One region of the Ruminiclostridium papyrosolvens DSM 2782 genome, then DNA from elsewhere that is predicted to be linked to it. Evidence: riboswitches for the same ligand, from Rfam matches in the RefSeq annotation. Region 1 holds a riboswitch; the other holds the start of a gene.
What was found. Region 1 has a riboswitch for FMN ahead of ribD (bifunctional diaminohydroxyphosphoribosylaminopyrimidine deaminase/5-amino-6-(5-phosphoribosylamino)uracil reductase RibD). Riboswitches for the same ligand answer to the same signal wherever they lie in the genome.
Positions count from the first base shown of each region.

Region 1 (4,292 bases):
CTTGCAATAAGATTACCTTCATTTGTTTTAATGGACATTTCTATTTTCCTCCTGATGCACTGTTGTATTTTCCTGACTTGCATTATTGTTCAAGCCTTCAAATAAATGGCCCATTTTTTCTTTTTTAGTTCTAAGATAAAATTCATTTTTTTCATTTTCTTTTATTTGTATAGGCTCCCGTCCAACTACCTCCAGACCATAACCATTTAGCCCAACCAGTTTTTTGGGGTTGTTAGTCAGCAGCTTTATTTTCTTTATTCCTAAATCGTACAAGATTTGAGCACCTATGCCGTAATCTCTCAAATCTGCCGGAAAGCCCAGTTTTATATTTGCTTCAACAGTATCCATCCCTTGGTCCTGAAGCTCGTATGCACGTATTTTATTTATAAGACCGATGCCCCGTCCCTCCTGACGCATATAAAGCAAAACTCCTTTTCCTTCACGGTTGATTCTGCTCAATGCCGCTTCAAGCTGTTCTCCGCAGTCGCACCGTTTGGAATGAAAAGCATCCCCTGTGAGACATTCGGAATGTACTCTGACCAGAATGGGGTCTGTTGAGTCTGCTACATTCCCCTTTACAAGTGCTACATGGTGTTCACCATTTGTAGTGTTCTCATATCCGATTATTTTAAATTCTCCATAAGCCGTGGGCATTTTTGCTTCGGCAGCTCTTTTAATCAACTTTTCATTTTTTCTTCGATACTCAATAAGCCCTGCTACCGTTATTACCTTTAACCCATGCTTCCGAGAAAATTCCAATAATTGTGGAACTCTTGCCATTCTTCCATCATCATTCATTATTTCACATATTACTCCCGCCGGATAAAGTCCCGCCATTCGGGTCAGGTCAACTGCAGCTTCGGTATGTCCGGCGCGCTTGAGAACTCCTCCCTCCCTTGCTATAAGCGGAAATATATGCCCCGGTTTTTTGAAATCTCCCTGACGAGCATTCATATTTGTAAGCTCAATTATTGTATGTGCTCTTTCAAAAGCCGAAATACCAGTTGTTGAATCCTTGTGGTCCACAGTTATGGTAAATGCTGTACCGAGACGTTCCTCATTGTGGTTTACCATAGGAAAAAGTTCCAGTTCCCTTGCTCTGTCCGCTGTAAGCGGAACACATATCATGCCTTTTCCATAGGTAGCCATGAAATTTATACTTTCAGGGGTAGTCTTTTCGGCTGCCATAAGGAGGTCTCCTTCATTTTCCCTGTCTTCATCATCCACCACTATAATTATCTTGCCTTGGCGGATATCTTCTATTGCCTCTTCTATTGAACTAAAATTCATGAAACTCACTTCCTTTTTTATTTTATATTACATAAATCCGTGTTCCCTGAGAAATTCAGCCGATAAATTACTTCTGGAAGGTTCTGACTCCAAGGGTTCACCTTTTAACATCTTTTCTACGTACTTGCCTATAATGTCACATTCTATATTTACTCTGTCACCAATACTTTTGGAGCCAAGTATGGTGAATCCCCGGGTCAGCGGTATGAGGGAAACCGTAAAAGTACTTGAAGTCAGCTCCGCTATAGTAAGACTTGTACCGTCCAGAGACACCGAACCCTTTTGAACAATATATTTCATAATCTGTTCAGGTGCAGTAATTGTAATAAGAACTGCATTATCCTCTTTTTTTAACTCGGTAATAATCCCCGTTCCGTCAATATGACCGCTGACTATATGGCCTCCCAGTCTGTCAGCAAGTCTTAAAGCCCTCTCCAGGTTCACCTTTTTACCGGGTTTCAGCTTTTCAAGTCCTGTTTTCCTCATAGTTTCCGGCATTACATCTGCCGTAAACCAGTTTCCTCCCAATTCAGTAACCGTAAGGCATATACCGTTTACAGCTATGCTGTCCCCTTTAACAGTGCCTTCAATTACAGTTGTACATTCTATGGAAAGCTTAATTGAGCTGCTGCCGTATACAATGTTTTTTACACTTCCCATTTCTTCAACAATCCCCGTGAACACATATGTCACCTCCTAAATCGCTATTCGTCTGCAATATATCCCTCTATAAGTACATCCCTGTCAAACCCCTCAACTCTGATATCCGACAGAGCTATGGCATCCTTCATTTCTTCTATTCCCTCGCCTCCTACAGGCGTTACAGCCGAACTTCCGCCTATTATCTTGGGTGAAACAAAAGTCATTACCTTATTCACTATACCTGCCTCAAGTGCCGAAAAGTTAAGGTTACCCCCTCCCTCCAAAAGAACACTGTCAATTTCAAGCTTATACAATTCCCTCATAAGCTCCCCGAGATTCACCTTACCACTTTTCTCAATGGTTTTTATAATCCTTACCCCACGTGATAAAAGCTGAGTTTCCTTGTCTTTATTGATTCTATCTGTAGTTGCGAGTATAAGTCCTGCATTTGAATCACCGTTAATTACCCTGCTATCCATCGGAATCCTTCCTCTACTGTCAACTACGATACGGACAGGGTCAATGCCATCTCCGGAGGATGGTCTTGCTGTCAATGATGGATTATCCTTTATTATTGTGTTTACCCCTACCATAATTGAAGATACTCTGTTACGTATTTTATGGACATACTCTCTTGAGGGTTCACTGCTTATCCATCTGGAGTCTCCTGTAACCGATGCAATTTTACCGTCTAAAGTCATTGCCGTTTTCATAATTACAAAGGGAAGTTGTTTTGTTATATAGTGTATGAATATTTCATTCAGCCTTCTTGCCTCTTCCTCAAGGACTCCCACTATTACATTAATATTGGCATCTTTTAGTATCTGTATGCCCTTTCCTGATACCTTTGGGTTTGGGTCCACCATCGCTACAACTACTTCCTTGATTCCAGACTCCGCAATGGCTTTTGCACACGGAGGCGTCCTTCCGTAGTGTGAGCACGGCTCAAGATTTACATAAATAGTCGCACCCGAAATATCAGAGGTAGCATTCTGAAAAGCACAAACTTCGGCGTGGGCACCCCCCAACGCTTCATGGAAACCTTCAGAGATTATTTCGCCATCCTTTACTATAACAGCTCCAACCAATGGATTCGGATTTGTTCTCCCCCACCCTCCTTTTGAAATTTCAAATGCCCTTTTCATATAAAACTCATGTATATTCATCTTGTTCTCCTTGCTTTTATTTCCCTTAAAATGCAAAAATCCCCAGAGGCAGACAACCCCCGGGGACAAAATAGCAAAATTAAATACACTATCTTTCATCCAGACTGTACTGTCGGCTCCGGAGTTTGACCGGATCTGCTTTCGCTCGCGGGCTTATAGCTTGTGCTATCTACCGCCGGTAAGGATTTTCACCTATCCCTGAAGTGTCATTATCATTATTAATATATTTTATTAAAGTAAACTATAGCAGTATTGGATGCTTTAGTCAAGGTATAATTTTATTCCCAGAACACAGAAAATAAAAATGAGTTATTGAGTTTATACTACACAATTTTACCTCTTTACAAGAACATTTGTTCGGATTTATAATGAATGTACGAACAAATGTTCTGACTGGAGTGACTTTATGGATAAAGTAATTTTACACTGTGACCTGAATAATTTTTATGCTTCCGTTGAATGTCTATACAATCCACAATACAGGGATTATCCTTTAGCAGTGTGCGGAAGTCAGGATTTACGTCATGGAATCGTCCTGGCCAAAAACTATATTGCAAAAAGTTTTGGGATAAAAACAGGTGAGGCTATCTGGCAAGCAAAACAAAAGTGTCCAAACCTCGTTATTGTTAATCCTAATTACGCTTTATACCTGAGGTTTTCAAAGGAAGCCCGAGAAATTTATTCCCGATATTCCAACCTTGTTGAGAGTTTTGGCATAGATGAGTGCTGGATTGACGTTTCTGAAAGCACCAAGCTTTTCGGGGAAGGAGAAAAGATTGCAAATGAAATACGTGAACTTATTAAAACAGAGCTTGGTGTTACTGCTTCAGTAGGAGTGAGTTTTAATAAAATATTTGCAAAGCTCGGGTCCGATTTAAAAAAGCCGGATCATACTACTGTTATCAGTCAAAATAATTTTAAGGAAATGGTTTGGAATTTAAATGTTGGTGAATTGCTTTATGTGGGCAGGTCAACCCGCAGGAAACTTAATCAGGTGGGCATAATGACTATCGGAGACCTTGCAGGGACGCCTCTCTCTTTCATTAAAAGGTATCTTGGAAAATGGGGCGAAACTCTCTGGAATTTTGCTAATGGCATGGACTATTCCGAAGTAACTGCAACAGAGTACCACGAAACTATAAAAGGCATAGGAAACAGTATGACAACCGCAAGAGATCTTGTAAACACCGAGGA
Region 1 covers NZ_CP119677.1:3,039,031-3,043,322, forward strand. The annotation lists gene ribH (6,7-dimethyl-8-ribityllumazine synthase) at 1-38, opposite strand, end outside; gene P0092_RS13580 (bifunctional 3,4-dihydroxy-2-butanone-4-phosphate synthase/GTP cyclohydrolase II) at 28-1,290, opposite strand; gene P0092_RS13585 (riboflavin synthase) at 1,318-1,974, opposite strand; gene ribD (bifunctional diaminohydroxyphosphoribosylaminopyrimidine deaminase/5-amino-6-(5-phosphoribosylamino)uracil reductase RibD) at 1,995-3,098, opposite strand; FMN riboswitch at 3,182-3,307, opposite strand; gene P0092_RS13595 (DNA polymerase Y family protein) at 3,505-4,292, shown strand, end outside.

Region 2 (4,292 bases), 1.9 Mb from region 1:
CTAAAGCATCTTATAGTCTGGCATCGAACGTCTATAAGTCAGAAAAATACTCTGCGAAAATCACATATGATTTTTCCACTGACTTAAGCGTAAACAAGACAGCATATCTGATGCTGCCAAATGGAGGCTATACCTTGGAGCCTACCACCTCAAAACTTGGTATGTGGGTTTACAGTTCGGCCAAGAAGCCAATTTGGATAGGAGCAACAGTCTACGACTCAAAGGGAAACTACAGCAGCGAGTATTTTGCAAAAGGAATCACCTGGACAGGCTGGAAGTACCTTGAAGTGTCTTTAGATGATTTGAACACACCTAAGAAGGTAACAAATGTATTTGCTGTTCAGCCTAAAAAAGGAAAGTCTTCAGGAACAGTTTACTTTGACAACCTGACAATGGTTTACACAGGCTATCCTGCTGTTGATATGTCAAAGGCTCCAAAAACAACCGTACTCAAAGATGAGCATTATAAGGATAGTACTGTAGCAGGAGCAGATTCAATGACATTTTCAGTCTTTGGTCAGTCAACAGCCTATACCGCCTCCAACAAGACACAGATTGACATGCTTAACAAATTGGCAGGACAAGTAAGCTGCTCTGTAAATGTGTCTGTACTGGTAGGTTCAAATGACGGACTTACAAGAAGCAGTATAAAGGTTCCTCAGTTGAGTACCGCGGCAAGCTACAAGTCTTTGGATGTTAACGGAAGCAGACTTATTCAGCTTAATACTGCCAAAGGCGGCTTGCGTTTAACAAACACAAATGAATGGTCATGGTTTATTAATCAGCTCAACTCCTTTAATGGTAATAATGTATTTGTGTTTCTCAAGGAAGATCCTTTAAAGTTCAATGATACTAAAGAAGGACAGCTTCTAAAAGAAACACTTACAGATTATAAAAAGAAAACAGGAAAGAATGTATGGGTATTCTACAAAGGAAATTCCAATTCAAGTTATATGGACAAAGGCGTTAAATATGTAATAACCGCCGGCTTTGATTCCTATGGCTTCAGTGACAGCAACAAAGGCGCTGCAAAGTATGCCGTTGTAAATGTTAAAGGGAACTCCGTAACCTACCAGTTCAAATCCTTTAATTAAGACATAAAAATAAAACCGGAAACATTAAAAGCGAAATGCTTTACTGTTTCCGGTTTTTATTTTTTAAGTAAAAAGTTGCTTATTAAGGAAGCTGCTCCATTTTGTGTTTCAAAAAAGCTGTAAATTCATCTTTTAATTCTTCTCTTTTTAGTGCATATTCCACCGTAGCCTTTAAAAATCCAATTCTGTCTCCTACATCATACCTGTCGCCTTCAAAATCAAAAGCATACATTGCTTCTTGTTCCATTAGCTTCTGCAATGCGTCTGTGAGCCATATTTCACCATTTTTACCCGGTGTAGCAGATTGCAGGAACTCAAAAATTCTGGGAGAAATAATATACCTGCCCAGTATAGCTATATTTGACGGTGCCTGCTCAACCTCCGGTTTTTCAACCAAACCTTTTACCTTATAAACTCTTTCATCTATCTGTGTTCCACCAATAACACCATATTTTGTTACATCCTGCAGGGGTACTTTTTGAACCCCCAGAATAGTAGTCTGGTATTCGTTGTATACATCCATCAACTGCTTAATACATGGTACCGGAGAATCCACTATATCATCGCCCAGCATAACAGCAAAAGGCTCATTTCCGATAAACGATTTAGCACAATAAATAGCATGGCCCAGGCCCTTTGCTTCCTTCTGTCTTATGTAGTGTATATTTGCAATATTTGAAATCTCCTGTACAACACTCAAAAGCTCCTGCTTTCCTTTTCTATGGAGCTCTTCTTCCAATTCGTAAGATTTGTCAAAATGGTCTTCAATCGCCCTTTTATTTCTTCCGGAAATAATAAGTATATCTTCTATTCCCGCAGCAACTGCTTCTTCAACAATGTATTGTATAGTAGGTTTGTCGACTATAGGTATCATTTCTTTAGGCTGTGCCTTGGTTGCAGGTAAAAATCTGGTTCCAAGACCGGCAGCAGGTATTATCGCTTTTCGTACTTTCATAGATTTCCTCCAAATGTACTTTATTCAAATATATTTTACCACATATTTTAAATTTACCGCAACAAATGTTTCCATTTATACCCTTTTAACCCAATGCATTGATTGTCCCCTTATTTTATGTTATAGTTTTAACATAGATGTAATTAAAAACTTCATAATATCTTCAGGGCAGGGTGTGATTCCCTACCGGCGGTAATGTACTCTTTTGTATTAGCCCGCGAGCGTTTTGCAGACATGGTGCGATTCCATGGCCGACAGTATAGTCTGGATGAAAGAAGAACAATAAACAACATTGATTTGTTATTTGGTTAAGCTCTGTGGATTATTATTCATAGGGCTTTTTAATTTACTTATACTTATATTTATTTTATCATAAGGGGGCAAATTTCAATGAATAGCAGTAGAATCAGAAAAATGACAACAATGGGTGTATTGGTAGCAATTTCGGTAATTCTTATATTATCTCCACTAAAATTCCCTTTTCCCGCTGCACCGTTCCTTGTGTATGATGCTGCAGATGTAGCGATTATTATTGGGGGCTTTATCTTCGGTCCTGTGGAAGGCATTATCCTAACTATTGTAACAGCGATTGTACAAACCTTAGCAGTCAGCAGCGACGGATGGATAGGCTGCATAATGCATATTGTCGCTACGTCAGCTCTGGTAGGTATTTCTTCTATAGTTTATATGAAGAAAAAAACTCTCAAAAGTGCTGTTACTGGTTTAATTCTGGGAAGTCTTGCAATGACTGCACTAATGATACCAATGAACATGATATTTTATCCTTTATTTGCGGGAACTCCTATTGATGCCGTAATTAAAATGATTGTTCCGGCTCTGCTTCCTTTTAATTTAATGAAAGCAGGTCTTAATTCGGCTATCGCCTTATTATTGTATAAATCTGCCGGAAAACTATTATCCCAAATAGCCTTGAAATAAGGCTTTTGAAGAACTATTACTCCAAAACTCAGGAAATGATTGCAATTATTTGTTATAGCTATTATGATATATGTTATCAAAAATATAAAATATTAGGAATTATATATTTACATTAAAATAATTAGCACGTATTATAATATTAACATCATATTGTGACAGTGTCACAGGGGCATCATATGCCAATTAATTTTTATTTTTGCTAATGCAATAATTGCGGGGTGATATTGGTATGGAATTTTGTAATAAATGCGGCTCTTTGAAGATTGGTGGGAATTGCACAAACAAAAAATGTGATCACCATGTAAAAGCTATGGTAGAGTTGGCTACAACTCAACAGGTTGAGTACATCAAAGAGTTGGCAGAGCAGTTAAATGAGGATATCAGTGATATGAACTTTGAAACTATGACAAAAAATGATGCTTCATATCTTATTGATGACTATCTGGAACGTTTGGATGACAGTGACAAGAAATTAATTGCTGAAGATGATATTCTTGAAGAGGAAGAAACTGACGAAGAAGAATGATAAATTTATATTATATTTTAAAAAGCGAGGGAAAATTCCTCGCTTTTTATTTTTTCAACAAAATACCCTAAAACCTGTTGATAACTTCTGAATTATCTGTTAATTATAGCTTGTGGATATGTAATACTGTTCATAAAAAACTGTGAATAACTATAAAACCACTGTTAAACCAAGGATTTCCCGTGTTTTCTACATACTTTTTAATATTGTGTTATATATGTGGATAATGTGTATAAATCTGTGTATAATTTAATTTTGGCAGTTCACATAAGTGTGGAAAAGTAGATTAATTTGAATATTTTAAACTAAACCCATATTGAAACAGAGCATTATATTCTTCATTGTTATCCAACTTTTCAATTGTAATGGGAAGTTGTTCAGATGATTTCGGCCAACTGACAGGCAGTCGTCCTTTGAAATTGCAGTTATCTCCGTAAATAACCGATGCAACCGCCCGCCCTTCCGTTCCGGGCAGCCATGCCTCAACAAGAGCATCCCATCTATTAAGCTCACTTGTGATTATCCGCGGTCTCCCCGATACAATAATAACAACTACGGGTTTCTTAGATTCATATGCAATTTGCAGTGTCTGAGCATTTTCACTAAAAGCCAGACCCTCGCTTAATCCTATATTTTTTTCATCGCCTTTTCCTTCGGCATATGGATGTTCTCCTAATACTGCAACAACAACTTCTGCGTCCCTTATTTTTGCAGGATCTGTGATTATAACTCCTCTTCCTTCATCTGCCATTTCCTTAAATCCATCCAGAATGGTAGT
Region 2 covers NZ_CP119677.1:4,899,595-4,903,886, forward strand. The annotation lists gene P0092_RS21490 (phosphodiester glycosidase family protein) at 1-1,094, shown strand, start outside; gene galU (UTP--glucose-1-phosphate uridylyltransferase GalU) at 1,177-2,049, opposite strand; FMN riboswitch at 2,205-2,333, shown strand; gene P0092_RS21500 (ECF transporter S component) at 2,440-2,988, shown strand; gene P0092_RS21505 (hypothetical protein) at 3,218-3,514, shown strand; gene P0092_RS21510 (glycoside hydrolase family 3 protein) at 3,801-4,292, opposite strand, start outside.
Region 2: another riboswitch for FMN. It lies ahead of P0092_RS21500 (ECF transporter S component); the one in region 1 lies ahead of ribD (bifunctional diaminohydroxyphosphoribosylaminopyrimidine deaminase/5-amino-6-(5-phosphoribosylamino)uracil reductase RibD).